One region of the Streptomyces tremellae genome, then DNA from elsewhere that is predicted to be linked to it. Evidence: riboswitches for the same ligand, from Rfam matches in the RefSeq annotation. Region 1 holds a riboswitch; the other holds the start of a gene.
The links. Region 1 has a riboswitch for glycine ahead of gcvT (glycine cleavage system aminomethyltransferase GcvT). Riboswitches for the same ligand answer to the same signal wherever they lie in the genome.

Region 1 (15,232 bases):
GGTCGAGCATCTCGACCGCCCGCTTCTTCGCGGCCTTCTTGTCCACCTTGTTGTGGACGCGGTACGCCTCCACGATCTGCGCGCCGACCGTGTAGTACGGGTGGAGCGCGGAGAGCGGGTCCTGGAAGATCATGGCCATCTTCTGGCCGCGCAGCGTCCGGACGCGCTCCCGGTCGGCGGCGATCAGCTCCTCGCCGTCGAGCCAGATCTCGCCGGAGATCCTGGCCCGGTCGGAGGTGTGCAGGCCCATGATGCCGAGCGAGGTCACGGACTTGCCCGAGCCCGACTCGCCGACGATGCCGAGGGTCTCGCCGGCCTTGAGGTCGAAGCTGACGCCGTCGACGGACTTGACGAGGCCGTCGTCGGTGTCGAAGTGGATCCGCAGGTCGCGTACGGAGAGGAACTCGCGCTCCGCGGCGGCAGCCCCGGGCGCGGCCTGCGGGGCGGCGTCCTGTGCGGCGTCCTGTGCGGCGTCCTTGTGCGTGTCGCTCATGAGAGCCTCACCCGGGGGTCGATCGCGGCGTACACGAGGTCCACCAGCAGATTGCAGACAACGATGAAGAAGGCCGTCAGCAGCGTCACGCCCATGACGATCGGCAGGTCGTTGCCGGTGACGCCCTGGATGGCGTACGCGCCGAGGCCCTGGAAGGAGAACACCGACTCGGTGATGACGGCGCCGCCGAGCAGCAGCGCGAAGTCCATGCCGAAGATGGTGATGAGCGGGGTCAGCGCGGAGCGCAGGCCGTGCTTGACGACGACCCGCCGCTCGACGAGGCCCTTGGCCCTGGCCGTTCTGATGTAGTCCTCCCCCATGGTCTCCAGCATTCCCGCGCGGGTGAGCCGCGCGTAGAGGGCGGAGTAGAGGAAGGCGAGCGAGACCCATGGAAGGATCAGGTTCCACGCCCACTCGCCGGGGTTCTGGGTGAACGGCACGTAGTGCACGTTCCATATCTGGAGCCAGTTGAAGCTGAACAGCGCGAGCAGCACGAGGCCGGTGAAGAACATCGGCAGCGAGACGCCCATGAGCGAGATGCCCATGGCGAGGCGGTCCCAGACCGAGCCGCGCTTGAGGGCGGAGAGGATGCCGGTCGCGATGCCGGTGACGAGCCAGATCACCGCGGCGCCGATGGCGAGCGAGAAGGTGATCGGGGCGCGCTGCTGGATCTGCGGCCAGACGGCGGTGTGGGTCTTGAAGGAGTAGCCGAAGCAGGGCGCCGGGCAGTGGGCGGGGTCGGGGCCGAACTTGTAGTCGGCGCCGGCGACGAGGCCCTTGATGAAGTGCCAGTACTGCTCGTAGATCGGCTGGTCGAGCCCCAGGTTCTTGATGACGGCCTTGATGACCGTGGGGTCGGGGCTCTTGCCGACGTACTGGGCGGCCATCGACTCGATGGTCTGCCCTGCGGCACGCGGAAGGAGATAGAAGATCGCGAAGGTGACTGCGCTGACCACCAGCAGCAGCAATACCGCGGCGAAGACGCGTCGGATGATGTACGCAGCCACAGCCGTGCGGCGTCGGGCCGGCCGAACCGGGTGGGACCCGGCGGGCCCGACGCCTTCACCTGCCTTTCAGGGGGGAATGCTTTCGGAGTGCTCCGGGGAGCGCGGGGCTCCCCGGAGGGGCTCCTACTTGGTCGAGGTCAGGGTCGTGTAGTCGTACATGCCGAGGTAGGCGGCAGTGACCTCCACGTTCGCGGCGGACGCCGGACGGTAGAGGAGGTTCTTCTTGTAGAAGAGCGGGACGATCGAACCCTGCTTCATGATCATCTGGTCGATCTTGCCCCACTCGGCGTTGCGCTGGGTGTTGTCGACGGTGGCGATGGCCTTGTCGAACTCGTCGTTGATCGCCTTGTCGTTCAGCTCGGAGAGGTTCGTGCCGCCGGAGGGCTTGATGGCACGGCCGTCCGCGATCTGGTCGAGGTAGCCGTAGCCGGTCGGCCAGTCGGCGCCCCACGCCATCATCATCATGCCGGCGTTGTTCTTGTGGACCCAGTCCGGGACACCGGCGAAGTCGGTGAAGTACTTGCTGCCGGGGAAGGTCTTGATGCTGGCGTTGACGCCGATCTTCTTCAGCGTCTCCTGGAGCTGGGTCGCCGCGAGGACCTCGTCAGGACGGTCGGAGCGGGCGGTCAGCGTGGTGGAGAAGCCGTTGGGCTTCCCGCACTTGGCCAGGTACTGCTTGGCCTTGGCGAGGTCGCCCTTGTTGCCCGACGTCGCGTACGTGTCGAACTTCTTGTAGCCGGCGACCGTGGGCGGGATGACCGTGGACGCGGGCGTGCCCTTCACGGAGCCGCCGACCGCGTCGACCATGCCGGCCTTGTCGACCGCGTACTGCACGGCGGTGCGGCAGTCGGCGTTGTCGAACGGCTTCACCTTGTTGTCCAGCGCGAGGTACTGCGTGACGCCGGCGTACGGGTTGTCCGTCTGCGCCTTCTCCTTGGGGTTGACCAGGAGCTTCGGCTGGGTCTTGGAGGCGACGCCGGTGCCCTGGATGTCCACGGTGGAGGTGTCGTTGATCAGGTGCTCGTCGATCGTCGTCTGGTTGACGTTGTACTTCAGGACGATCCGGTCGGGGAGCGCCTTGCGGATCGGGTCCGTCTTGGGGTCCCACTGCGGGTTGCGTACGAGCGTCGCGCCGGTGCTCTCGTTGAACGACGCGAACTTGTACGGGCCCGTGGACTGCATGTTCTGCTGGTACGAGGCGCCCTTGTCCAGCTTCTGCTGCACCGGGGAGGTCTGCGTGAACGTCGCCAGGTAGTTCATGTCGGCGAACGGCTTGCTCAGGTGGAAGACGATCGTGTAAGGGTCGGGCGTCTCGATCGACTTGAGCCCGTCGGCCGACTTGTCCTTGTAGGGACCCTTGTAGCCGGAGTCGTCCGCGAGGTACGTCTTGAAGTACGTGGGGCCGTTGGAGAGGGCCTCGGGCGCGAAGTTGCTGCGCTCGATCGCGTACTTGACGTCCTTCGACGTGATCTCGCTGCCGTCCTGGAACTTCACGCCCTTGCGGATGTGGTACGTCCAGGTCTTGGCGTCGGCGCTGCCGGTGCCGGGGCCCGTCGCGAGGTCGGGCACGACCTTGAGGTTCTCCTTGCCCGGCGCGGGCTTGAACGTCATGAGGGTACGCGCGTAGAGCCGGGAGAAGTTCTGCACCCAGCCGTAGTACGTGTTGCCCGGGTCGAGCGAGTCGGCGCCGCTGGAGATCTCCGCGGTGACCGTCCCGCCCTTCTTGGTGGTCTTGTTGGCGATGCCGTCGACCGCGGTGTTCGCCTTCGCGGAGCCACCGCTGCTGTCGTTCGAGCCGCCGCCCCCGCAGGCCGAGGCGCCGAGCCCCAGCGCCAGCAGCGCGGAGATCGCCGCGGCCGTCCTTCTGTTCTTCATCGTGAGGATGTCCCCCTCGGTAGTCCGGTGCGGCACGGCCGCTGTTACTTGCCACGGGGGTCGAGTGCGTCGCGCAGCCCGTCCCCCAGCAGATTGAAGGCCAGAACGGTGACGAAGATCGCTACACCGGGGATGACCATGAACATCGGGTCGACCTGGTAGAGGTCGGTGGCCTGGTTGAGCATGCCGCCCCAGGAGGACTGCGGCGGTTCGATGCCGACGCCCAGGTAGCTGAGGGACGCCTCGAACAGGATGTTGGTCGGGATGAGCAGCGTCGCGTACACGAGGATCGGCGCGACCAGGTTGGGCAGCAGTTCCCTGAAGAGGATGAACGCGCCCCTCGCGCCCAGGGACCTGGACGCCTCGACGAACTCGCGCTCGCGCAGCGACAGGGTCTGCGCGCGGACGATGCGTCCCATGTAGGGCCAGTTGAAGAAGCCGATCACGAAGATCAGCACGGCGATGCGGAGGGTGAGGCCGCTGAGCCCGAACGCCTTGCCCTGGAGCGTCGCGGAGATGGAGATCGCGAACAGCAGCAGCGGGAAGGCGAGGAAGGTGTCCATCACGCGGCTGATGGTGCTGTCCACCCAGCCGCCGTAGAAGCCCGCGACGACGCCCATGATGACGCCGATCACCACGGAGAGGAGCGTCGCACCGCCCGCGACGAGCAGCGAGACCCAGGAACCGTCCAGGACGCGGGCGAGGATGTCACGCCCCGTCTGCGGTTCGACACCGAGCGGATGGTGCCAGCTGATGCCGCCGAAACCACCCTTGGGGGCGAGCAGCACCGGGTCGACGAGGCTCTGGTGGAAGGCGTCCGGGTCCAGCCCGAACACCGCCTGGATGGGCTTCGACAGGATCGCGACAAGGATCAGGAGCACCACGACGACGCCGCCGGTCATCGCGACCTTGTCCCGCTTGAGGCGGGTCCAGGCGATCTTGCCGAGCGAACGGCCCTCGATCTGCTTGCTCCCGGCGCCCGCGAGGACCGCCTCCGGCTGCACGCTCGCAGCAGACTTGGTGGTCTCTATTGGTGCCGTCATTGCGCTGGAGACCCCTCTTCTCGGCCGATGGTGACCGGCCCATGACCGCCGCCATGGCGGAACTACGCCGCTGTGGCGGCCGATTCACTGATCAGCTTCTGATCAACATGATGCACGCTGCCCGTCCCGGTTCCGGCGCGGGGACCGGTCCGTGCGGTGCGCGGGCCGCTTCCCCTCGGTACGAAGGCGACCTCGGCCCTGGACCGTGTGCTGGTGGGAGTCTTCTGCGAGTGCTCGATCACGCACCAGACCCCACGGGGAATGGTTGCCCAACCGTGATGCATCGCTCAGGGTCCCGGTATACGGACGCTGGGTACTGCTCAGCGGACCTTTCCGGACATCCCCGCCCAGGTCAGCCGGTGTGTCCGGGACCGCGGTCCGAGCAGCGCGCGGTGCGGTGGGAGCCCCCGCGCGGGCCGCGCGGGAGACGCGTCAGAGGCGGTGTGCGGGCGGCGGATACCCGTAGCCGCCGGCGGGCGCGGCGGCGCGGTGTGCGTCGCGGTCGTAGAACGGACGCGTGTTGGCGCGCAGCCACATCGCGACCGGGTCGCGGTCGTCCGCCATCGCGACCGTCGACACGGGGAGCCCCTCGGGGACCGCGGTCACCGACTGGCGCATCATCTCCCGCACCGACTCGACCGCTGCGGCGCCGGTCTCGTACAGGTCGAGCCCGACGGCGAGGTACGGGGTGCCGAGCGCGGGCTGCACCCAGGCGCGGCACAGCGACCTGACGGCGGGCGTGCGGTGTGCGTTCTGCGTGAGCAGGGCGTAGAACTGCGGGATCTGCACGGCGGGTTCGGAGATCCGCAGCGGTCCTGCCGGCATCCGGTCGAGACCGGTGGCGATGCGGCGCAGATCGGGCCACGGGATGCCGAGGCCGCCGCCGGGGGCGTGCGGATTGAGCCAGATCCCCCAGCCCTCGGGGTAGAGGGTGCGGGCGATGTCGCGGCCGGCGACGACCTCGTGGGCCCGGGTCCAGCCGCTGGCGGCGAGCTCCTGGGCCGAGGTGACGCACGGGGCGTAGCCGTACCCCTCGACCTGCATGTTGCCGTACTGCGCGGTGGGCAATCCCGGGGTGCCCTGCCACAGCAGCATCCAGACCCGGCCCGCGGTGTCGTCGGCGAGCGCGCGCAGCAGCGCCTCGTAGGCGTCGTAACGCCCCGGTGCCACCTGGCGCAGCATCTGCTCGATGTGCCCGGCCTCCGCGGTGCCTGGCGCGCTCACTCCGCTTCCCGCCCCTCTGTCCTCGCCGTCGGACCCCCTGCCCTCGGGCCCGTCCCCCCGGGCACGCGGTCCCGGCGCCCCCGACATCAAACCAGCTTAGGCGGCGGTACTGACACAGGCGTGACGCCGGGGCGTGGCGCGGCGACGCGCCATCAGGCCTGCTCGCGCTGGTAGAAGGGGCGGACCCGGTCGAGCATCCACTCGGCGACCAGGTCCTCCTGGGCCATGTCGAGCAGCAGCAGGTTCACCTGCCACGGCACGTGCACGCGGCCGAGCGCGCGGCCCAGTGCGTCGAGGGCGGCGTGGCCGTCCGCGGGTCCCCACGGCACGAGTCGCACACCGACGAACAACTGGTGCGGACCGCCCTCGACGGAGGCGAGCGCGCGGCGCGCGTCGGCGACCACACCTGAGCCCTCGAACTCCTCGGACGCGGCCCGCAGGAAGTCCACCGGCTCGTCCTGCCAGTCGGGCTCGAACAGCCGGACCCGGCCGCCGCTCTCAGGACCGTCGAGCGCGGTGCGGCCACTGCGGCAGAGCTCGGCGACCGCGGGCGGCGGCAGCGGCACGCCCACCACGCCGCCCGGGTTCACGGCGATGCCGAGCTGCGGCGGCAGGCCGCGCGCGAAGTCGCGGGCGGGTGCGACGGTGAAGGACATGTGGGTGCCGACGCACCGCAGGAACTGCTCCTGGGAGCTGTAGACCGGGACGTACGCCCCGCCCGCTATCTCCACGGTGGGCACGTCGAGGCCGGTGCTCTGAGGGCCTCCGCCCTCGGGCAGCGGGACCCAGATGTCGCTGCGCCCCAGCACCTCGACGAGCCACGCGCCCGCCGACTCACTGCCGAGCGAGGCGGCGAGCACCTCTTCGAGTTCGTTGCCCGGCCATGCCGTGTCCACTGTGCCTCGTCCTCCGCCCTGCCCAACGGTTCCGCAAAGGCACCTTAATGGTCCGGGTCGGCCCCGGTGGAGCGGACGGTGAAAGCGATCGCGCCGAGCGAGCGCGCCGCGTCCCCGTCGAGCAGGACGGCCGAGTGGCAGCCGGCCGGCAGGCGCGCCGACTCGACGGCGGCGAGCAGGGCGCGCACCGCCCTGCGGTGCCGGGCGAACGCGTAGCGGGAGACGGCGCGGCCCCGCGCCCGCTGCCCGGCGCGCGCCACCTCGGGCGAGACGTCGAGGACGACGAGGTGCAGGGCTCGGCCCCGGCCGCGCGCCTCGCGGGCGAGCCAGCGGCGCACCCAGCGCTGGGTGCCGCAGTCGTGGACGACGGCGCTGCGCCCGGTGCGCAGCAGCCGCCACAGGCCGGCGTAGTGGGCGAGGCGCACGGCGGGCCGGTACAGGGCATAGGGCAGCCGTGGCAGCCGCCCGGCCCAGCGCTCCCGCGCGTCCTGCGAGTCGACGCCGCCCTCGGCCGCCCTGCGGATGAGGGTGGACTTGCCGCTGCCCGGCAGGCCCGACACGACGACGAGGTCGCCCTCGGCGAAGACCAGGCCGCCCGGCGGGGCGCAGGCCCCGCCCCGTAAGTCACGCACCCGCGTGCCGCCCCCACCCGAGCCCGTACGGGCTCGGGTGGGAATGTTCCGTGTGCCGCGCACCGCCATGGCCGCCCCCTGTCGCGGTCGTCCGCCGCCTCCCGGGCACGGGGGCGCCCCGCCGCGCCCCGGCCACCCCGGGTAAAGAGATGGTAATGGCGACCGAGGTTTCCGCGGCAGGGCGCGCGTGCGATGATGGCGGCGCCAACTGCATACCGGCCGTTTGAATCCGCGCGGGAGAGTCCCGGCCACCTCGGTGGCGGGCGCCGAAGGAGCAAGTTCCTCCCTTGAATCTCTCAGGCACCGTTACCGCGCGGGCGAGGCAGATCTGAAAAGCGGGCCGCCGAGCGTGCCCCACCCAAGGTGCAAGCCATGACCCTGACCGGGCGGTCATGGCGAACCTCTCAGGTTCCGATGACAGATGGGGAGGACCGTCCTCGCCCTTCATCCCTGGGAGCCACCGATGAGCCCGTCACCCCGCCGCACCGCGCTCGACGCCGTGCACCGCGCGCTGGGCGCCACCATGACCGACTTCGCGGGCTGGGACATGCCGCTGCGGTACGGCAGCGAACGCGAGGAGCACCACGCCGTCCGCACCACCGCGGGCCTCTTCGACCTCTCCCACATGGGCGAGATCACCCTGACGGGCCCCGGCGCCGCCGCCGCGCTCGACTACGCGCTCGTCGGCAACCTCGGCGCCCTCGCCGTGGGCCGCGCCCGCTACACGATGATCTGCCAGGAGGACGGCGGCATCCTCGACGACCTGATCGTCTACCGCCTCGGCGACGAGCACTTCATGGTCGTCGCCAACGCCTCCAACGCGCAGGTCGTGCTGGACGAGCTGACGGCGCGCGCCGCCGGCTTCGACACCGAGGTGCGCGACGACCGCGAGGCGTACGCGCTGCTCGCCGTGCAGGGCCCGGCCTCGCCCGGCATCGTGGCGTCGCTCACCGGCGCGGACCTCGACGGCCTCAAGTACTACGCGGGCCTGCCCGGCACGGTCGCCGGGGTCGAGGCGCTGATCGCGCGCACCGGGTACACCGGCGAGGACGGTTTCGAACTGTTCGTGGCGCCCTCGGACGCGGAGCGGCTGTGGCAGGCGCTGACCGACGCGGGCGCCGGCGCCGGCCTGGTGCCGTGCGGCCTGTCCTGCCGCGACACCCTGCGCCTCGAAGCCGGCATGCCGCTGTACGGGAACGAGCTGTCGACGGCGCTGACCCCGTACGACGCGGGGCTCGGCCGGGTCGTGAAGTTCGAGAAGGAGGGCGACTTCGTGGGCCGCACGGCGCTGGCGACGGCGTCCGAGCTGGCCGCGGTGAAGGCGCCGCGCAAGCTGGTCGGCCTGGTCGCGGAGGGCCGCAGGGTGCCGCGGGCCGGCTACCACGTGGTCGTGGGGGACGCCGTCGTCGGGCAGGTCACCTCGGGCGCCCCCTCCCCCACCCTGGGCCGGCCGATCGCGATGGCGTACGTCGACACCGCGCACGCCGAGCCCGGCGCCGAGGGGGTCGGCGTCGACATCCGCGGCAACCACGAACCGTTCGAGGTCGTGGCCCTGCCGTTCTACAAGCGCCAGAAGTGACAGGTCGTCTTCGACGGCTTCGACGGCTTTCACGGCCTTTACGGCTTCCGCGGCCCCTACGGCCCTTACGGTTTCCACGGCGGTGGTCGCCCCGCGCGGCGGCCGCCCCACCCCGTCCGACCCGGCCGTTTCCGGCCGCCCACCCGCGTACAGGAGAATCCAGGTCATGAGCAACCCGCAGCAGCTGCGCTACAGCAAGGAGCACGAGTGGCTGACGGCCGCCGAGGACGGCGTGTCGACGGTCGGCATCACCGAGTTCGCGGCGAACGCCCTGGGCGACGTCGTGTACGTGCAGCTCCCGGAGGTGGGGGACACGGTGACCGCGGGCGAGACCTGCGGCGAGCTGGAGTCCACCAAGTCGGTCAGCGACCTGTACGCGCCGGTCTCCGGCGAGGTCACCGCGGTCAACCAGGACGTGGCGGACGACCCGTCGCTGGTCAACACGGCGCCCTTCGAGGGCGGCTGGCTGTTCAAGGTCCGGGTCTCCGACGAGCCGGGCGACCTGCTCTCGGCGGACGAGTACACCGAGTTCGCCGGCAACTGACGCCACTGACGGCAATCGACACCAGGGACTGATCCGCTTTGTCTTCGCTCCTGAACACCCCGCTGCACGAGCTCGATCCCGACGTGGCCGCCGCGGTCGACGCCGAGCTGCACCGCCAGCAGTCGACGCTGGAGATGATCGCCTCGGAGAACTTTGCCCCGGTCGCCGTGATGGAGGCGCAGGGCTCGGTCCTCACCAACAAGTACGCCGAGGGCTACCCGGGCCGCCGCTACTACGGCGGCTGCGAGCACGTCGACGTGGTCGAGCAGATCGCCATCGACCGGGTGAAGGCGCTGTTCGGCGCCGAGCACGCGAACGTGCAGCCGCACTCGGGGGCGCAGGCCAACGCGGCGGCGATGTTCGCGCTGCTCAAGCCCGGTGACACGATCATGGGGCTGAACCTCGCGCACGGCGGGCACCTCACCCACGGCATGAAGATCAACTTCTCCGGCAAGCTGTACAACGTGGTCCCGTACCACGTCGACGGCGAGAGCGGCCAGGTCGACATGGCCGAGGTGGAGCGCCTCGCCAAGGAGACCAGGCCGCAGCTGATCGTGGCGGGCTGGTCGGCGTACCCGCGGCAGCTGGACTTCGCCGCGTTCCGGCGGATCGCCGACGAGGTCGGCGCGTACCTGATGGTCGACATGGCGCACTTCGCGGGCCTGGTCGCCGCCGGGCTGCACCCGAACCCGGTGCCGCACGCCCATGTGGTGACGACGACCACGCACAAGACGCTCGGCGGCCCGCGCGGCGGTGTGATCCTCTCGACGGCCGAGCTGGCCAAGAAGATCAACTCGGCGGTCTTCCCCGGCCAGCAGGGCGGCCCCCTTGAGCACGTCATCGCGGGCAAGGCGGTCGCGTTCAAGGTGGCCGCGTCCGACGACTTCAAGGAGCGCCAGCGGCGCACCCTGGAGGGCGCGCGCATCCTCGCGGAGCGCCTCGGCCGCGACGACGTGGCCCAGGCCGGCGTCTCCGTGCTCTCCGGCGGTACGGACGTCCACCTGGTCCTCGTGGACCTGCGCCACTCCGAGCTCGACGGGCAGCAGGCGGAGGACCGGCTGCACGAGGTCGGCATCACGGTGAACCGCAACGCGGTGCCGAACGACCCGCGGCCCCCGATGGTCACCTCGGGTCTGCGGATCGGCACCCCCGCGCTCGCCACCCGCGGCTTCACCGCGGAGGACTTCGCCGAAGTGGCGGATGTCATCGCGCAGGCGCTGAAGCCGGCCTTCGACCGCGAGGAGCTGGGCGTACGAGTGGCGGCGCTCGCCGCGAAGCACCCGCTGTACCCGACGCTGTAGTCACCCGTACACACCGTGTCAGGACACTCGCGGGGCGCCGCGTCACACTGGAGTGTGGTGCGCGGTGCCCCGCCGTGCGCCACTGTCCCGTCTTCCGGCCGCCGGCATCCCCCGCGGCGGCGCCGGCCCTCTACCGGTGGCAGGCGGCCTCCGCCGACCAGCAAGGAGTCCTTCCGTGGCCATCTCGGTCTTCGACCTGTTCTCGATCGGCATCGGCCCTTCCAGCTCGCACACGGTGGGCCCGATGCGGGCCGCCCGCATGTTCGCGGGCCGGCTGAAGAACGAGGGCCTGCTGGTGCACACCGCCTCGGTCCACGCGGAGCTGTACGGGTCGCTCGGCGCGACGGGCCACGGCCACGGCACGCCGAAGGCGGTCCTGCTCGGCCTTGAGGGCAACGCGCCCCGCACGGTCGACGTGGAGCGCGCCGACGAGGAGGCGGAACGTATCTCCACCTCCGGCACGCTCCGCCTGCTCGGCGCCCACGAGATCGCCTTCGACCCGTCGAAGGACCTGGTCCTGCACCGGCGCAAGCGGCTGCCCTACCACGCCAACGGCATGAAGGTCACCGCGTACGGCGCGGCGGGCGAGGTGCTGCTGGAGAAGACCTACTACTCGGTGGGCGGCGGCTTCGTGGTGGACGAGGAGGCCGTGGGCGAGGACCGCATCAAGCTGGACGACACGGTGCTCAAGCACCCCTTCCGCACCGGTGACGAGCTGCTGCGGCGCTCCCGCGAGACCGGCCTTTCGATCTCCGCGCTGATGCTGGAGAACGAGCGTGCCTGGCGGACCGAGGACGAGGTGCGGGCCGGGCTGCTGGAGATCTGGCAGGTCATGCAGGCGTGCGTCAGCCGCGGCATGTCCCGCGAGGGCAATCTGCCGGGCGGCCTGAAGGTGCGGCGGCGGGCCGCGAACCTCGCGAGGCAGCTGCGGGCCGAGGGCGCCCCGCACGCCCACGCCATGGAGTGGATCACCCTTTACGCCATGGCCGTCAACGAGGAGAACGCGGCGGGCGGCCGGGTCGTCACCGCGCCGACCAACGGCGCCGCGGGCATCATCCCCGCGGTCCTGCACTACTACATGAACTTCTGTGCCCACGACGCCACCGCCCGGGAGCGCGACGACGACGTGGTCCGCTTCCTGCTGGCCGCGGGCGCCATCGGCATGCTGTTCAAGGAGAACGCCTCCATCTCCGGCGCCGAGGTCGGCTGCCAGGGCGAGGTGGGCTCCGCCTGCTCCATGGCGGCGGGCGCACTCGCCGAGGTGCTGGGCGGCAGCGCCGAGCAGGTGGAGAACGCCGCCGAGATCGGCATGGAGCACAACCTCGGACTGACCTGCGACCCGGTCGGCGGCCTCGTCCAGATTCCGTGCATCGAGCGCAACGGCATGGCCGCGGTCAAGGCGGTCACGGCCGCGAAGATGGCCCTGCGCGGCGACGGCAGCCACATGGTCTCCCTCGACAAGGTCATCAAGACGATGCGGGACACCGGCAGGGACATGTCCGTGAAGTACAAGGAGACGGCGCGGGGCGGGCTCGCGGTGAACATCATCGAGTGCTGAGGCCGCGCGCCGAGGTCGTGCGGCCCTTCGGGAAGGGCCGCACGTGCCCGTGTCCCGGGTCGTCGCGTATCCCTTTTCCAGCCTTGCCCGGCCCCTGCACCGGGCGCTTGAGTCGCGGTTGAGCCGCCTCAACCACCCCCGTGCCACACTCGGCCCATGCTCCACAGGCGTGCTGATCAATCCCTGATCGAACAAACCAGGCGCATTCGCAAGGGCCTCATGGGGACCCCGCTGATTCCGCTGCCTGACGAGCAGTGCGACATCGTCGCCAAGCTGGAATTCTGCAATCCCACGGGCAGCAGCAAGGACCGTTCGGCGCTGTGGATCCTGGAACAGGCGATCGGTCGCGGAGAGATAGCACGCGACACCACGGTGGTCGAGTCGTCGTCCGGCAATTTCGCGCTCGCCCTCGCCTTCTACTGCCGTATGCTCGGCATCTCGTTCATCCCGGTCATCGACCCGAACTGCAACGAGGCCACCGAGGCCCAACTCCGTCTGCTGTGCGAGCACGTGGAGAAAGTCACCCAGCGCGACGCGGCGGGCGGCTATCTGCGGAGCCGGCTTTCCCGGGTGCAGGAACTCCTGGTGGAACACGACTCGGCCTATTGGCCGAACCAGTACGCCAATCCGGATGCCCGCGACGCGCATTACCGTTTCACCGGCGGCGAATTGATCGCGCAGGCCGGGCCGCTTGACTACCTCTTCGTCGGCGTGGGCACCGGCGGCACGATCGCCGGGCTCTCGCACCGGATCAAGGAAGCCTCTCCCGAGTGCGTGGTCGTCGCGGTCGACGCCGAGGGCTCGGTGATCTTCGGCGGTCCGCCGAAGAAGCGGCGCATCCCCGGTATCGGCTCCAGCATCGTGCCGCCGCTGTGCGGGGAGGCGCTGATCGACGAGGTCGAGATCGTCGCCGAGTCGCGCGCCGTCGAGGCGTGCGGCGATCTGGCCGCCGCCTACGGGCTGTACGCGGGTGGCTCGACCGGCAGCACCTACGCCGCCATCCAGGACTACTTCGCCCGCCGCCGTCCCGCCGCGCGCCGGCCCCGGGTCGCCTTCATCGCCGCCGACCGCGGCCATGCCTACGCCCAGACCGTCTACAACCCCGTGTGGCAGCAGCAGTTGCGCGCGGAAGCGGTACAGCCCTCCGACATCGAGCCCCTGGCCGTCAACTGAAGGAGCACCCCCGTGTCCACCCTGGCTCCGCCGCCCATGACCGTGATCGGTGCGAGCGACATCGCCGCCGAGACGGACCGCCACCGTCCGGAGCTCGTCGAGGTCGTCCGCGCCGCCTACCTCACGCACGACGCAGGCCAGAGCGCGAACCCGCACAGCTCGTTCCTGCGCTTCCCGCATCAGGACCGGTCCCGCATCATCTCCCTTCCTGCCTACCTGGGCGGCGAGTTCGAGGTCGCGGGCAACAAGTGGATCGCCAGCTTCCCGGACAACACGCAGCACGGCATCCCCCGCGCCTCGGCCACGCTGATCCTCAACGACTGCGCCACCGGCTACCCGTTCGCCTGCATGGAGTCCTCGATCGTCTCCGCCACACGGACCGCGGCCTCCGCCGTGCTCGGCGCGCAGACGCTGCTCGGCGCGCGCCGCGCCCGCCGGGTCGGCATCGTGGGCACGGGACTCATCGCCCACCACGTATGGCGCTTCCTGCGCGACCTCGACTGGGAGATCGGCGCCTTCCGGCTCTTCGACCTCGACCCGGCGGCGGCCGGCCGCCTGGGCGCCGCCATGGCCAAGGACACGCAGGCCGAGATCGTGGTCGCGGGCGCCGTCGAGGAGGCGTTCGCGGACTGCGACCTGGTGGTGCTGACCACCGTGGCCGGCGAGCCGCACCTGCACGACCCCCGCCTGCTGGCCCACAATCCGGCGGTCCTGCACCTGTCGCTGCGCGACCTCTCCCCCGAGATGATCCTCGCCGCCCAGAACTTCACCGACGACATCGACCACGCCGTGCGCGAGCGCACCTCGCTGCACCTGACGGAAGAGCGCACCGGCGACCGCGGCTTCATCGACGGGACCCTCGCCGGCCTGCTGCGCGGACGGCTGCACCGGGACCACGGACGTCCGGCGGTCTTCTCGCCCTTCGGACTCGGCGTGCTCGACCTCGCCGTCGGCAAGTGGGTGCACGACCGGGTCGTCGCCGCGGGCGGGGGCCGCCGCGAGGACGGCTTCTTCGCCGGGGTGGAGGTCTGAGGCGTGAGCAGCGAACCCGCCCCGCACGCCGCGGAGGACCGGTACACCGTCGTGGTGAACGACGAGGAGCAGTACTCCGTCTGGTTCGCCGACCGGACCCTGCCCGCAGGCTGGCGCGCCACCGGCGCGCAGGGCACCCGGCAGGAGTGCCTCGACCACATCGAGCAGGTGTGGACCGACCTGACTCCGCGTTCCGCGCGGGCGCCGCGGTGACGGCCCCCGCCCCCGCCACGGCCTGGCTGCGCGGGCTCGGCAGCCGGCAGGACACCGCGCGGCGGCGCCTTTTCGTCTTCCCGCACGCCGGCGCGGGCGCCTCCGCCTACCGGCTGGCGGCGCACCTGCCGGAGAGCATCGAGGTCTGCACGCTCCAACTGCCCGGCCGGGAGAGCCGCTTCGCCGAACCGGCGCTGACATCGCTCGACGACGCCGTGGCCTCGCTCGCACCGCTCGTCGCCTACCACGCGGACCTGCCGTACGCCTTCTTCGGGCACAGCATGGGGTCCCTGATCGCCTTCGAGACGGCCAGGCGGCTGCGGGCCCTCGGCGGGCGCCTGCCCGGCCGCCTGTTCCTCTCCGGCATGCGGGCCCCCGGCCTGCCCGACCGCGACCCGCGGCACGAGCTGCCGGACGACGAGCTGCTCGCCACGGCGGAGTTCGCCGGTCTCGACGCGGAGATGCAGGAGCTGCTGCTTCCGGTCCTGCGCGCCGACCTGACGCTGTGCGAGACCTACGCGTACCGCGCGGAGGCCCCCCTGCCCTGTCCGCTGACGGTCCTGGCCGGCGCGGACGACGAGAGCGTCACCGAGGCGGAACTGGCCGGCTGGCGCGAGCACACCTCCGCGGGCTTCGACCTGCACCTGTTTCCCGGCGCCCCG
Region 2 (15,232 bases), on a different contig from region 1:
AAGGCGCAGGCCGACGTCCTTGAGGGCAAGGTCGACGTCGAGATCGAGGGCTTCGAGATCTCGCCCGGCGTCTGGGTCGCCGAGGGCGCGGAGGTCCACCCGGACGCGGTGCTGCGCGGGCCGCTGTACATCGGGGACTACGCGAAGGTCGAGGCCGGCGCCGAGATCCGGGAGCACACGGTCATCGGCTCCAACGTGGTCGTGAAGTCCGGCGCGTTCGTCCACCGTTCCGTCGTCCACGACAACGTCTACATCGGCCAGCAGTGCAACCTCCGCGGATGCGTCATCGGCAAGAACACCGACGTCATGCGGGCCGCGAGAATCGACGACGGCGCGGTCATCGGCGACGAGTGCCTCGTCGGCGAGGAATCGATCATCCAGGGCAATGTCCGCGTCTACCCGTTCAAGACGATCGAGGCCGGCGCGTTCGTCAACACGTCGGTGATCTGGGAGTCGCGAGGACAGGCGAATCTGTTCGGCGCGAGGGGCGTCTCCGGCATCCTGAACGTGGAGATCACCCCCGAACTCGCGGTCCGGCTCGCCGGGGCGTACGCCACGACGTTGAAGAAGGGCTCCACGGTCACCACGGCCCGTGACCACTCACGTGGCGCGCGCGCCCTCAAGCGGGCCGTGATCTCGTCGCTGCAGTCCAGCGCCATCGACGTGCGCGACCTGGAGAACGTGCCCCTGCCGGTCGCCAGGCAGCAGACCGCGCGCGGCAGCGCGGGCGGCATCATGATCCGCACGACGCCGGGTGTGCCCGACTCCGTCGACATCATGTTCTTCGACGAGCGGGGCGCCGACCTGTCCCAGGCGGGGCAGCGCAAGCTCGACCGGGTCTACGCGCGCCAGGAGTACCGCAGGGCGTTCCCCGGCGAGATCGGGGACCTGCAGTTCCCGTCCAGCGTCTTCGACTCGTACACGGGCGCGCTGCTGCGCAGCGTCGACACGACGGGCATCGCCGAGGCCAACCTCAAGGTCGTCGTCGACGCGTCGAACGGCAGCGCGGGGCTCGTCCTGCCCAGCCTGCTCGGTCGGCTCGGCGTCGACTCGCTGACCATCAACCCCGGCCTCGACGAGTCCAGGCCCACGGAGACCCCCGAGTCCCGCAGGTCCGGGCTCGTACGGCTCGGCGAGATCGTGGCGTCGGCGCGGGCCGCGTTCGGTGTGCGCTTCGACCCCGTCGGCGAGCGGCTCTCCCTCGTGGACGAGCGGGGCAAGATCATTGAGGACGACCGGGCGCTGCTCGTCCTGCTCGACCTGGTCGCCTCCGAGCGGCGCAGCGGCCGTGTCGCGCTGCCGGTGACGACGACACGGATCGCCGAGCAGGTCGCCGCGTACCACGGCACCCAGGTCGAGTGGACGACGACGTCGCCCGACGACCTGACGCGGGTGGGCCGCGAGGAGACCACCATCTTCGGCGGCGACGGCAGGGGCGCCTTCCTGGTGCCGGAGTTCAGCAGCGTGCTGGACGGCTCAGCGGCGTTCGTGCGACTCATCGGCCTGGTGGCGCGTACCCAGCTCACCCTCAGCCAGATCGACGCGCGCATCCCGCGGGCCCACGTCCTGCGGCGCGACCTGGCCACGCCGTGGGCCGTCAAGGGCCTCGTGATGCGGACCGTCGTGGAGGCCGCGGGAGACCGACAGGTGGACACCACGGACGGGGTGCGGGTCGTGGAGGCCGACGGCCGCTGGGTGATGGTGCTGCCCGACCCGGCGGAGGCCGTCACCCACCTGTGGGCCGAGGGGCCGGACGACGCGTCCGCGCAGGCCCTGCTGGACGAGTGGTCCACCATCGTGGACAGCGCAGGGCACTGACCGCCCGCTGCCACGGACATGGCCCGCGGCCACGGACGCGGGCCATGTCCGTGGCGCGGGGCCGTGTCGGTGGCGGGCGCGGCGACATGCGACGATGTGCGGCATGCCGCAGCAGTCCCCCACACGGAGCACCGACGCGGGGCGAGCGCGTCCCGACGCGTCGATGTCGCTGCTGACCAACGTGATGGACCACAGCCTCGACGACGGGTACGCCGAGGCGGCGGCGCGCAGGCGCGCCGGGGACGGCGCCCTGCCGCGCACCCTGCGGGCCAAACTCTGGCTCGGCGGCGGCCTCGTGCTGGCCGCGCTGGTGGTCACCCTGGGCGCCGCGCAGACCCGCCACGCGGCGCCGGTCGTGGCCAAGGAGCGCCAGGAGCTCATCGACCGGGTCGGCAGCGAGACCCGGCACGCCGACGCGCTGGAGCGCGAGGTGGACGGGCTGCGGGCGGACGTCGGCCGCCGCCAGCAGGCCGCGCTGAAACAAGACGGACGCGGTTCCGGACAGTTGGTGTCGCTGCTGGCCGGTGCCACCGCTGTGCGCGGACCCGGCGTGAAACTCGTCGTGGACGACGCCAAGGACTCCGAGTCGGGTGGCGAAGGCGGCCCGCGCGAGAACGACGACTTCTCCGACACGGGCCGGGTGCGCGACCACGACCTGCAACGTGTCGTCAACGGCCTCTGGTCGTCAGGCGCCGAGGCCGTCTCCGTCAACGACCAGCGGCTCACGGGGCTTTCGGCCATCAGGGCCGCGGGGGACGCCATACTGGTCGACAACAGGCCACTGGTGCCGCCGTACACGGTGCTCGCGGTGGGGGACGGCGCGAAGCTCGCGTCCGCCTTCCGCGGCAGCGCCGACGGCAGGTACCTGGCGTCGCTCAAGAACGACTTCGGCATCCGCACGTCCCTGTCCGCGCGGGACGACGTGCGGCTGCCCGCCGCGCCGAGCCTGATTGTGCGGACCGCGAAGCCGGTGCCGTCCGGCGACGGCTCGCCGTCCACCGCAGCGAGCCCGGGTGAGGCCGGGGAGACAGGGAAGACAGGGAAGGGCACATCGTGATCGCCGTACTGGGCCTCGTCATAGGAGTCGTGGTCGGGCTGTTCGTCCGGCCCGAAGTGCCGGCGGTGGTCGAGCCCTACCTGCCGATCGCCGTCGTCGCCGCGCTCGACGCGGTCTTCGGCGGGCTGCGCGCCATGCTCGACGGCATTTTCGTGGACAAGGTTTTCGTGGTGTCGTTCCTCTCGAACGTGGTGGTGGCCGCGCTGATCGTGTTCCTCGGCGACAAACTCGGTGTCGGGGCGCAGCTGTCCACCGGTGTCGTCGTGGTGCTCGGCATCCGGATCTTCTCCAACGCCGCGGCGATCCGCCGGCACGTCTTCAGGGCCTGACGCCGATGAGTACCTCACAGCCCCCGGGCGTCCAGGGCCAGGACACGCCCCCGGAGGGCAGACCGCCGGTCAGCGGCAGGCAGCGGCTCGCCGCAGGACTGTGGCCGCCGCGCGTCACCCGGGCCCAACTCGCGGTGGCGGTGCTGCTGTTCGTGCTGGGCCTCGGTCTCGCCGTCCAGGTCAGGTCGCACAGCGACGGGAGCGCGTTGCGCGGCGCGCGTCAGGAGGATCTTGTCCGTATCCTCGATGAACTGGACAACCGCACACAGCGTCTTGAGGACGAGAAGCAGGATCTGGTGGATCAGCGTACGGGTCTTGAGAACAGTTCGGACCAGGCGGAGGAGGCGCGCAGGCAGACGCGTAAGAAGGAGCAGCAACTCGGCATCCTCGCCGGCACGACGGCGGCGCAGGGCCCCGGGATCACCCTGACCGTGCAGGACGCACGGCACACGGTGGAGTCCGACATGCTGCTCGACACGGTCCAGGAACTGCGGGCGGCGGGTGCGGAAGCGATCCAGGTGAACGGTGTACGCGTCGTCGCCGACACCGACTTCACGGGAACGGGGGGTGACATCGCGGTGGACGGCAGGGCCGTACGGCCTCCCTACCGGTTCACGGTGATCGGCCGGCCCCAGGACCTGGAGCCGGCGCTCAACATCCCGGGCGGAGTGGTGCAGACACTGGAGAAGGAGCAGGCCACGGCCACCGTGACCGGCTCCTCGAAGGTGGTCGTGGACGCCTTGCGACCGGCGAAGCAGCCTGGCTACGCTCGGTCGTCCTCCCGGTGACGCGGGGGTGCATGGCGCAGGTGCCGTGCGGGCAAGAGGTTGCGGGGGGTCGACGCACGATCAGCGTGATGTGTGGTGGAAACTGTTCGGTGTATACGGACGCTGTCAAGATGTCCGGGTCGGCAGGCGTGTTCAGTGAGATGTCGTCCTGCCCCACGGGCGGGTCTGTTTCGGTCAAGGGGAATCGCCCGTGAATTGGTTTGCGAAGTTGTTCGGCAAGAAGACGCGCGAGGAGGGCGGCAGCGCCCGTCACCGTGCGTCGCGGCAGGGGCAGGACGAGGAGCAGGGCGGCGGCCGGCCCCTCTTCCGCGACGAGGTGGGCGGCTCCGCGGGCACCGGCGCGTCGTCTGTTGACCCTGCTGGGCAAGGCCGCATAGGTTTCGGGGAACCGTCAACCTCAAGTACGAGTGGAGACTTTCCCACGGCCTCGTTCGCGACCGACCCTCGGGCGGGGCAGCCACGGCAGGAGGACCCCGCCATGTCGGCCCTGGTTTGCTCAAGATGCGGGCATCGGAACGCCGAGGCCAGCCGTTTCTGCTCGAACTGCGGCGCTCCGCTGCGCGCCGGTGTGCCGAGTGAGCGCGCCTCCGAGACGACGTCCACGATCTCCATCTCCGGCCTTGAGGCGTACGATCCGGAGACCACCGGGCAGACGCAGCTGCCCACGCTCAGCCCCGAGGCCCAGGCGGCCGTCGAGGCGCTCCCGTTCGGCTCGGCGCTGCTGATCGTCCGCAGGGGCCCCAACTCGGGCAGCCGCTTCCTGCTGGACGGCGAGCTGACGACGGCGGGACGCCACCCGCAGAGCGACATCTTCCTGGACGACGTGACGGTCTCGCGTCGGCACGTGGAGTTCCGCAGGGGCGCCGACGGGCTGTTCACCGTCTCCGACGTCGGCAGCCTCAACGGCACCTACGTCAACCGTGAGCGGATCGACTCGGTCCTGCTGGCGAACGGCGACGAGGTCCAGATCGGCAAGTACCGGCTGGTCTTCCACGCGAGCCAGCGGGGCGTGTGACCCCCGGAGGGCACGTGTTGCGTACACCGAAGGGCGGTGCCGACCGCGGCACCGCCCCGGCGGGCGAGCCGCTGGTGAGCATCGGAGCGGTGCTCACGCGGCTGCGCGACGAGTTCCCCGAGGTCACCATCTCGAAGATCCGCTTCCTTGAGGCTGAAGGACTGGTGGAGCCGCGCAGGACCCCCTCCGGGTACCGCAAGTTCAGCCCTCAGGACGTCGAACGGCTCGCCCTGGTGCTGCGCATGCAGCGGGACCACTATCTTCCCCTGAAGGTCATCAAGGAGCATCTGGAGGCCCTCGGACGCGGCGAGCAGGTGGCGCTGCCGGGGCCCCAGCGGGACCGCGACAGCTGGCCCGTGGCCGCGGTCCCTGAGCAGGAAGGGCCGACGGCTGCTCGGGTGGGGCGCGCCGAGCTGCTCGCCGCGCTCGAGGTGTCGGCGGACGACCTGGACGCGTGGGAGTCGTACGGGCTGATCGCGGCACAGCCCGACGGCAGCTATGACGCGGACACCGTCCAGGTGGCGCGGCTGGTGGCGGATCTCGGCCGTTTTGGCCTCGAACCCCGCCATCTGAGGATCATGAAAGCGGCCGCCGAGCGGGAGGCGGGGCTGGTCGAGCAGGTCGTCGCGCCGCTGCGCCGGCACCGTAATCCGCAGACCAGGGCCCATGCGGAGGCCACCATGCGGGAGCTCGCGGGACTGTCCGTACGGCTGCACGCGGCGCTCGTGCGTACCGCGCTCCATGGCCGGCCGGACTGATCCCGGCGGTGCCCGACTACCCAAACCCGCACGGCACGTCCTAGGGTTGCTGTGTGAACGAGCTCGACGTTGTGGGTGTCCGGGTGGAAATGCCCTCCAACCAGCCGATCGTGCTCCTGCGCGAAGTGGGAGGCGATCGGTACCTCCCCATCTGGATCGGACCTGGGGAGGCCACCGCCATCGCCTTCGCACAGCAGGGCATGGCACCGGCGAGACCGCTGACGCACGACCTTTTCAAGGATGTCCTCGAAGCGGTGGGCCAGGAGCTCACGGAAGTACGCATCACGGACCTCCGCGAAGGGGTCTTCTACGCGGAGCTGGTCTTCGCCAGCGGAGTCGAGGTGAGTGCGCGGCCGTCCGACGCCATAGCGCTCGCCCTGCGCACGGGAACGCCGATCTACGGCAGCGACGGTGTCCTGGACGACGCCGGGATCGCGATCCCCGACGAACAGGAGGACGAGGTGGAGAAGTTCCGCGAGTTCCTCGACCAGATCTCGCCGGAGGACTTCGGGACGAACAGCCAGTGAGGTGCCGGTCGGCGCATCGGCGGCCAACTCGGCCGCGCGGGGCGCCGATCCGGTGGCCGGAGGGCCGCCGGGAAGTGGCTATCATGCTCTGGCTCGGACAATTCGAGGAGCCATTCCCCGGAATGGGGCACGCTAAACCACCCTCAGGGTGATTATCACTCGGCGTGGCGAGTGCGGCGATCGTTGACGCACCCCGAGTGACTGCCTACCGTCGTGAAGGCAGGTCAAGGACGGAGGTCGGCGTGAGAAGCAGCGGCGACGGTACGACGGCGAGCGCGTACCGGCTTCACGGCAGTTCGGTCGACCCCACGCACGAGAGTGTCGGGTACCGCGGGCCCACGGCCTGCGCGGCGGCCGGTATCACGTACCGCCAGTTGGACTACTGGGCGCGCACCGGCCTCGTCGAGCCCAGCGTGCGGCCCGCCTACGGCTCGGGCACGCAGCGCCTCTACGGTTTCCGCGACGTCGTCGTCCTGAAGATCGTCAAGCGTTTCCTCGACACGGGTGTGGCCCTCCAGAACATCCGGGCGGCCGTCCAGCACCTGCGGGACCGGGGCTTCAAGGACCTGGACCGGATGACGCTCATGTGCGACGGCGCGACCGTCCACGAGTGCACGTCGCCCGACGAGGTCGTCTCGCTGCTCCAGTGCGGGCAGGGCGTCTTCGGAATCGCCGTGGGCGTGGTGTGGCGCGACGTGGAGGCGGCGCTCTCTCAGCTGCACGGCGAGCGCGTCGACACCGGGGAGACCCTCGTCGGCAACAACCCGGGGGACGAGCTGGCGCGCAGGCGCCGCGACCGGGCGGTCTGACCCGGGCGGGCGCCCCGCCACGGCGGCCGCGCGTGTCCGCAGGGCGCCGTTGTCGGACCCGTGCGGCAGCATCGGGGGTATGAGACGCGCGCCGACCATCCTCCACCTGGACATGGACGCGTTCTATGCCTCGGTGGAGCAGGCGTCCAAGCCGAGCCTGCGGGGCAAGGCCGTGGTGGTCGGCGGGATCGGGCCGCGTGGGGTGGTGGCGACGGCCTCGTACGAGGCGCGGCGGTTCGGCGTCCACTCGGCGATGCCGACGGCGCAGGCCAGGCGGCTCGCGCCGCACGCCGCGTACCTGGTGCCGCGCTTCTCCCTCTACCGCGCGATCAGCGGTCAGGTGATGGAGCTGCTGGGGCGGCTCTCGCCGCTCGTGGAGCCGCTCAGCCTCGATGAGGCTTTCGTGGACCTGGAGGCCGGCGGCACGGCCTGGGACAGCGCCTCGGCGCGGGCCAGGGGGGAGCGGCTGCGGGCGGACATCAGGGCCGTGACAGGGCTGAGCGGGTCGGTGGGGCTCGCCGGCTCCAAGATGCTCGCGAAGATCGGCTCGGAGGAGGCCAAGCCGGACGGCCTCGTGGTCATCGAGCCGGGCACCGAGCGGGAGCTGCTCGGGCCGATGCCGGTGCGCACGCTGCCCGGCGTGGGGCCCGCGACGGGCGACCATCTGCGGCGCGCCGGCATGACGACGGTGGCGCACCTCGCGGAGGCCGGCGAGGACGAGCTGGTACGGCTGGTGGGCAGGGCGCACGGACTGTCGCTCTACCGGATGGCGCTCGGGCTCGACGAGCGGCCCGTCGTCTCCGACCGGGACGCGAAGTCGGTCTCCGTGGAGGACACCTTCGACGTCGACCTGCACGACCGGGTGCGGGTGCGCGCCGAGGTGGACCGGCTCGCGGAGCGCTGCGTGCAGCGGCTGCGGGCCGCGGGCAGATCCGGCAGGACGGTGGTGCTGAAGGTCCGCAGGTACGACTTCTCGACGCTGACGCGCTCCGAGACGCTGCGCGGGCCCACGGACGACGTCTCGGTGGTGCGGGAGGCCGCGGGGCGGCTGCTCGACGCCGTGGACACCACGGGCGGCGTGCGGCTGCTGGGGGTGGGCGTCACGGGGCTCGCGGACTTCACCCAGGAGGACCTGTTCGCGCAGGCCGGCCCGGGGGCCGGGGTGGACGCGCCGGTCGCCCTGCCCGACGAGCCCGCGGCGGCTGCGGAGCCGGCGCCGCCGCAGGCCCCGCCCGACTCCGCCGCGACGGCCCGGAAAGAGCGGCGGTACCAGGCGGGCCACGACGTGCGCCATGCCGCGTACGGGCCCGGCTGGGTGCAGGGGAGCGGGGCGCGCCGGGTCACGGTGCGTTTCGAGGAGCCCGGCTCGCCGGTGGGCCGGGTGCGGACGTTCTGGCTGGACGACCCGGACCTGGAGCCTTCGGATCCGCTGCCGCTGGTGCCCGGGGGCCGCCGGGAGGCGAGCAGCTAGCGGCGGGCGGTCAGTCGTCCTGGCCTGCGACGTGGCCGAAGTCGCGTTCCGCGTCCCGGTCGGAGAGGGCGGCCGGGTGCTCGGGCGGGGCCGCGGGCGGCAGTTCGAGGCCGTAGTGGTGGTAGAGCTGGAGCTCCTGCTCGGGGGAGAGGTGGCGGCCCACGCCGAAGTCGGGGGCGTCCTTGATGAGGGAGCGCTCGAAGGGGACCCGCAGGGTGTTGTCGACGAGGGCGCTGGGTTCGAGGGGGACGAACGCGTCCCTGCTGAACAGACCCGTGCGGACGGCGGCCCACTCGGGGACCCCGGTGGCGTCGTCCAGGTAGACCTCGTCCACCGTGCCGATCTTGTGCCCCGCGCTGTCGAACGCCTTGCGGCCGATCAGACTGCGCGGATCGATGTCGGTCTCCACGGTGCCTCCCATAGGTCGCATCTGAGGCAAATACTACAAAAAGGTGCTTCTGGTGGCGCGCCCGGTGGGAGCCGCGAGAGGGCGGGCGTGAGGCAGCGCACCAGGGCCGGTGGCGACTCCGCTGGTAGGCTGGCAGAGGCCACTGACCCCGCGCGGGAGAGTCCTCCGGCAGCCCGCCGGGGGCGCCGAAGGAGCAAATCCTCCCCGGAATCTCTCAGGCACCCCGTACCGCGCGGACGAGGTCACTCTGAAAAGCAGGACGGGCGCCCACGGCCTCCGCCCTCACCGACGGTGAAAACCGTCCCGCGGCGCGCCGCGCGGGGCAGGTGAAGCTCTCAGGTCCATGACAGAGGGGGAGGCCGTCCGGGCACCGCTCGCCGCCGAGCGGAGTCCCACGCAGGTCGCGCCGACCAGGAGGCCCTCCGCACATGACCGCCCACCGCAAGACGCTCGCACAGCTGGAGCGCGGCATCCCCTTCGAAGACCGCCACATCGGGCCCGACGCGGCGGCCCAGGCCAAGATGCTCGCCCAGATCGGCTACGGATCGCTGGACGAGCTGACCTCCGCGGCGGTCCCCGACGTGATCAGGAGCGCCGAGGCGCTGAACCTGCCGGGGGCCCGCACCGAGGCCGAGGTGCTCGCCGAACTGCGCTCGCTCGCCGACCGCAACCAGGTGCTCGCGCCGATGATCGGGCTCGGCTACTACGGCACGTACACGCCGCCGGTGATCCTGCGCAACGTGCTGGAGAACCCCGCCTGGTACACCGCCTACACCCCGTACCAGCCGGAGATCTCGCAGGGGCGTCTTGAGGCCCTGCTGAACTTCCAGACGATGGTCGCCGACCTGACGGGGCTGCCCACCTCGGGCGCCTCGCTGCTCGACGAGGGCACCGCAGCGGCTGAGGCGATGGCCCTCGCGCGCCGCGTCGGCAAGGTCAAGGAGGGTGTCTTCCTGGTCGACTCCGACGCCCTGCCGCAGACCGTCGCCGTGATCCGCACCCGCGCGGAACCCACCGGAGTCGAGGTCGTCGTGGCGGACCTGAGCGACGGCATCCCCGCCGAGGTGGCCGGGCGCGGCGTCTTCGGCGTCCTGCTCCAGTACCCGGGCGCCTCAGGTGCCGTGCGCGACCCGCGGCACGTGATCGAGCAGGCCCACGAGCTCGGCGCGATCGTCACCGTCTCCGCCGACCTGCTCGCCCTCACGCTGCTCACCCCGCCCGGCGAACTGGGCGCGGACATCGCGGTCGGCACCACCCAGCGCTTCGGCGTCCCCATGGGCTTCGGCGGCCCGCACGCCGGCTACCTGGCCGTTCGCGAGAAGTTCGCCCGCAGCCTGCCGGGACGCCTCGTCGGCGTCTCCGTGGACGCCGACGGCGACAGGGCGTACCGGCTCGCCCTCCAGACCCGCGAGCAGCACATCCGCCGCGAGAAGGCCACAAGCAACATCTGCACCGCGCAGGTGCTGCTCGCCGTCATGGCCGGCATGTACGCCGTCTACCACGGTCCCGAAGGGCTGCGCGACATCGCGCGCCGCACCCACAGGTACGCCACGGTCCTCGCCGCGGGCCTGCGGGCCTGCGGTGTCGAGGTCACCGAGGACGCCTACTTCGACACGCTCACCCTGCGCGTGCCCGGCCGGGCCGCCGAGGTCGTCGCCGCGGCCCGCGAGGGCGGCGTCAACCTGCGGCTCGTCGACGCCGACCACGTCTCCGCGGCCTGCGACGAGACCACCGGCCGCGCCCAGCTGGTCGCCGTGTGGACCGCATTCGGTGTGCCGGGCGGCGCCGAGCAGATCGAGGCGCTGGACGCCGAGGCGGCCGACGCGCTGCCCGAGGCCCTGCTGCGCACCGGCGAGTACCTCACCCACCCGGTCTTCCACAACCACCGCTCCGAGACGTCCATGCTGCGCTACCTGCGCCGCCTCTCGGACCGGGACTACGCGCTCGACCGCGGCATGATCCCGCTCGGCTCCTGCACCATGAAGCTCAACGGCACCACCGAGATGGAGCCCGTCACCTGGCCCGAGTTCGGCGCCCTGCACCCCTTCGCGCCCATCGAGCAGGCGCAGGGCTACCTCACCCTCGTCCGGGAGCTGGAGGAGCGCCTCGCCGAGGTCACCGGGTACGACGCGGTGTCGCTCCAGCCCAACGCCGGCTCCCAGGGCGAACTCGCGGGCCTGCTCGCGGTGCGCGCGTACCACCGTGCCAACGGGGACACGCACCGCACCGTCTGCCTGATCCCGTCCTCCGCGCACGGCACCAACGCGGCGAGCGCGGTCATGGCGGGCATGAAGGTCGTCGTCGTGAAGACCAGCGAGTCCGGCGACGTCGACGTCGAGGACCTGCGCGCCAAGATCGAGCAGCACGGCGACGAGCTGGCCGTCCTCATGGTCACCTACCCGTCCACGCACGGCGTGTTCGAGGAGCAGATCGGCGACGTCTGCGCCGCCGTGCACGACGCGGGCGGCCAGGTCTACGTGGACGGCGCCAACCTCAACGCGCTGGTGGGCCTGGCCAAGCCGGGCCGCTTCGGCTCGGACGTCTCCCACCTCAACCTGCACAAGACGTTCTGCATCCCGCACGGCGGCGGCGGTCCCGGCGTCGGCCCGATCGGCGTGCGCGCGCACCTCGCGCCGTACCTGCCCAACCACCCGCTCCAGAGCGCCGCGGGCCCCGAGACCGGCGTCGGCCCCGTCTCGGCCGCGCCGTGGGGCTCCGCGGGCATCCTGCCGATCTCCTGGGCGTACGTCCGGCTCATGGGCGGCGAGGGCCTGGCCCGCGCCACCCAGGTCGCGGTGCTCGCGGCGAACTACGTCGCCAAGCGCCTCGAACCCCACTACCCGGTGCTCTACACCGGCCCCGGCGGGCTCGTCGCCCACGAGTGCATCATCGACCTGCGCCCGCTGACCAAGGCGACCGGCGTCAGCGTCGACGACATCGCCAAGCGTCTGATCGACTACGGGTTCCACGCGCCGACCATGTCGTTCCCGGTCGCGGGGACGCTGATGATCGAGCCGACCGAGAGCGAGGACCTCGCGGAGCTCGACCGGTTCTGCGCGGCGATGATCGCGATCCGCGCGGAGATCGAGAAGGTCGCGACGGGCGAGTGGGGCACGGACGACAACCCGCTGCGCAACGCGCCGCACACGGCGGCCGTGCTCGGCGGCGACTGGCCGCACCCCTACAGCAGGGAGACCGCGGTCTTCCCGCCCGGCGTCTCGGCGGCGGACAAGTACTGGCCCCCGGTGCGGCGCATCGACGGCGCGTTCGGCGACCGCAACCTGGTCTGCTCGTGCCCGCCGCTCGACGCCTACGAGCACTGAGCGCGCCGGGCGCGCGGCCGTGATCCGCGCGCCCCTGGCACACCACAGGGCCCGGCCCGAGCGTCCGCTCGGCGCCGGGCCCTGTGCCGTATGTGCCGCCGCGCGCGGCTCAGGCGGCCGTGGCGGCCCTGGGCGTACGGTGCGGCGCGACCACCCGCCCGTCCGGCAGCAGTTCGCCGGTGTCCTCGAACAGGACGACTCCGTTGCACAGCAGGCTCCACCCCTGCTCGGGGCGGCTCACCAGGGGGCGGGCCGCCTCGCGGTCGGCCGAGCGGGCGCTGGGACAGGCTGGTTGGTGGCGGCACATGGGCGGGTTCCCTCGCGTGGTGGGTGCTGTGGCGCTCCGGGACTCGGGGTCCCGTCCGCGGGCGGCCGGTGAGGTGGCGCCCCCTGGTGGGGCGGCGCCGGGTTTCGAGCGCGGTGCGCGTTGCATGAACTGCCCCCGTCTCTCTCGTCAGGACCCCGCCAGTCTGGTCCCGCGAGGGGCGCGGCGCGGGGATTTCCCCGCAGCACGCCGCACCGGCACCCGGGCCGTCACCCGGTCGGCCGCTCGGCCCAACTCGGCCGTGGTGGATGCCCGTTGGTCCTGCCGTGCCACGCATTCACGCGCGACGCCCCGCGGCCGGTCCGGCCGCGGGGCGTCAGAAGCCGCTGCGTCGCAGGTCAGGCGGGGGTACCCAGCAGGGGCGCGGGAGCGAGCCGCAGCCGGATCACCGGAAGGAGCTCGGCCGCCCGGTGCGGCCGGTGTGCCGCGAAGCCGGGAGGCGCGGGCGCCAGCGGCACCAGCAGGTCCGCCGGGTCCACCGCGCCGGCGGCGGGGTCCGCCTCCGTGTCCCCGTGCAGCCACAGCGTCAGCATGTAGAGCCCCGGCACGGACAGCAGCCGCGGCTGGTACCCGGCCGTCAGCCCCTCGGCCTGCCGCAGGGCCCGCTCGGTCGCCGTGACGTAGGGGCCCTCGAAGAAGCGGGAGAAGGCCCAGCCGTCGGCGGTGAGCATCGTGTCGGCGGCGGCGACCAGCCGGTCCCCCGCGCGGATGGCGAAGCGCCATCCCGTCAGGCGGGTGTGCGGGGCGGGCTCCGAGCCGTCGAGCGGGTCGGGCGCGGTGAGGACCGCGGGCGCGTCCAGTACGTGGAGCGGAAGCGGGAGTTCGGGGCTCAGCGCGCCGCCCGCGGACCGCAGGGCCGGGGTCGGGGCCTCCCGTACGGCGGCGGGGGAGCCGAGGGCGGCGAGAACGCTGCGCAGGGCGGGTGCGGGTACCGGGGGGACATGCAGCGGCATGGTGGGTTGCCTCTCGCTCAGGAGACAGGGTGCAGCGCGGGTGCGGAAGGAGGTGCGGACGGCTCTGTCGGCGTGCGGACTCGGAAGCGTGATCCGGGGGCCTGGGCCTTGCGCCCGCTTTCCACCTCGTCCGCAAAGTTTATACGACGCGTGTTCACGCGATGTTTCTTCTAGCTGTCGTGACTATTGCGGGCAAGTCACTATCCGGCCCCACTCGTGAGCCTCTTTGCTAGAAGAATTTCGTGCACGCCCCTCCCCGCCTGCGAGGATGTGCCTGAGCCGGACGGCCGAAAGGAGTCCAGCATTTTTGCGTCACATTGTGTACCGTGCGGCGGTCCATGCCGTCTGTCGTATGTCGAGGGCACATGCTCCGCGCGTGCGGCCGCCACCGTGCCCGACGCCTTGCCCGTTCCCTGCCCGCGACCGCGCTCGCGACCCTGTGCCGCCGAGTCCAACCGTATGCCGGAAAGGCGCGTCGCAGGGCTGGAACGCGGAAGCGGGGCGGCGCCGCGGCAGCGGGCGTGGGCCCGCCGCCCCGGAATGCGGCGGGCATTCCGGGGCGGCGCGGAACGCGCGCACGAACCTCCGGCACAGTCGTCCTGTATGTGCCGCGTCGCCCTTCCCGCTATTCACCGCCGGTGCCCCGGGGTGTCCTGGGGACGCTCCCCGCGGTGTGCGCGGGACGTTAGGGATCACCTCGCGGGGGCATCATCGAGCGAGGCGCGCGCACCGGCCGCGGGCCGTCCACGCCGAGGAGGACACGTCGATGGGTGAGAAGGTCGAAGCGGCGAGCTTTGATCTGGCCGGCCGCGAGCAGTACCGCAAGAGGCTCAGGCAGTGCCTCTCGGTGTTCGGGAGGCTGCTCGCCGAGAAACGGTTCGACAAGCCCAGGAATCTGATGGGGCTGGAGATCGAGCTGAATCTCGCGGGCTCTGACGGCCTGCCCCGGATGATGAACCACGAGGTCCTCAGCCGTATCGCGAGCCGCGATTTCCAGACCGAACTCGGGATGTTCAACCTGGAAGTTAATATCGCGCCGCACCGTCTGAACGGACGGGTTCTCGACCAGCTCGCGGAGGAACTCCGCGCGGGGCTCGGATACGCCCACCGCAAAGCCGAGGAGGTGGACGCGGGCATCGTGATGATCGGAATCCTGCCGACCCTCGGCCACCACGACGTCGGCTCGGGAAGCCTGTCGGCTGTCGACCGCTACACCCTGCTCAACGACCAGATGCGGGCCGCGCGCGGCGAGGACTTCCGCCTCGACATCGAGGGCGTGGAGCGGCTGGTCGCCACCTCGCCCTCGATCGCCCCTGAGGCCGCGTGCACCTCCGTGCAGCTCCACCTCCAGGTCACCCAGGAGCGGTTCGCCGACGTGTGGAACGCGGCGCAGGCCGTCGCCGCCGTGCAGATCGCCCTGGGAGCCAACGCGCCGTTCCTGTTCGGCAAGGAGCTCTGGCACGAGTCGCGGCCGCCGCTGTTCCAGCAGGCGACCGATGTGCGGCCGCCCGAGCTCCGGGTCCAGGGCGTCCGGCCGAGGACCTGGTTCGGGGAGCGCTGGATCGACTCGCCGTACGACCTCTTCGCGGAGAACCTGCGCTACTTCCTGCCGCTGCTGCCGATCATGTCCGACGAGGACCCGCAGAAGGT

Region 2: another riboswitch for glycine. It lies ahead of gcvP (aminomethyl-transferring glycine dehydrogenase); the one in region 1 lies ahead of gcvT (glycine cleavage system aminomethyltransferase GcvT).

Annotation. Positions count from the first base shown of each region.
Region 1 covers NZ_BAABEP010000007.1:47,584-62,815, forward strand. The annotation lists gene ABEA77_RS08125 (ABC transporter ATP-binding protein) at 1-493, opposite strand, end outside; gene ABEA77_RS08130 (ABC transporter permease) at 490-1,500, opposite strand; gene ABEA77_RS08135 (ABC transporter substrate-binding protein) at 1,624-3,375, opposite strand; gene ABEA77_RS08140 (ABC transporter permease) at 3,420-4,418, opposite strand; gene ABEA77_RS08145 (enhanced serine sensitivity protein SseB C-terminal domain-containing protein) at 4,851-5,642, opposite strand; gene ABEA77_RS08150 (enhanced serine sensitivity protein SseB) at 5,795-6,538, opposite strand; gene ABEA77_RS08155 (AAA family ATPase) at 6,583-7,239, opposite strand; glycine riboswitch at 7,395-7,492, shown strand; glycine riboswitch at 7,493-7,601, shown strand; gene gcvT (glycine cleavage system aminomethyltransferase GcvT) at 7,634-8,749, shown strand; gene gcvH (glycine cleavage system protein GcvH) at 8,916-9,293, shown strand; gene glyA (serine hydroxymethyltransferase) at 9,332-10,594, shown strand; gene ABEA77_RS08175 (L-serine ammonia-lyase) at 10,770-12,152, shown strand; gene sbnA (2,3-diaminopropionate biosynthesis protein SbnA) at 12,309-13,325, shown strand; gene sbnB (2,3-diaminopropionate biosynthesis protein SbnB) at 13,362-14,357, shown strand; gene ABEA77_RS08190 (MbtH family protein) at 14,361-14,570, shown strand; gene ABEA77_RS08195 (thioesterase II family protein) at 14,528-15,232, shown strand, end outside.
Region 2 covers NZ_BAABEP010000013.1:115,157-130,388, reverse strand. The annotation lists gene ABEA77_RS12700 (sugar phosphate nucleotidyltransferase) at 1-1,818, shown strand, start outside; gene ABEA77_RS12695 (DUF881 domain-containing protein) at 1,922-2,875, shown strand; gene ABEA77_RS12690 (small basic family protein) at 2,872-3,204, shown strand; gene ABEA77_RS12685 (DUF881 domain-containing protein) at 3,210-3,992, shown strand; gene ABEA77_RS12680 (double zinc ribbon and FHA domain-containing protein) at 4,141-5,007, shown strand; gene ftsR (transcriptional regulator FtsR) at 5,022-5,765, shown strand; gene ABEA77_RS12670 (bifunctional nuclease family protein) at 5,819-6,292, shown strand; gene ABEA77_RS12665 (MerR family transcriptional regulator) at 6,535-7,101, shown strand; gene ABEA77_RS12660 (DNA polymerase IV) at 7,181-8,572, shown strand; gene ABEA77_RS12655 (PRC-barrel domain-containing protein) at 8,583-8,993, opposite strand; glycine riboswitch at 9,125-9,222, shown strand; gene gcvP (aminomethyl-transferring glycine dehydrogenase) at 9,410-12,304, shown strand; gene ABEA77_RS12645 (DUF5999 family protein) at 12,414-12,611, opposite strand; gene ABEA77_RS12640 (hypothetical protein) at 12,968-13,582, opposite strand; gene ABEA77_RS12635 (glutamate-cysteine ligase family protein) at 14,349-15,232, shown strand, end outside.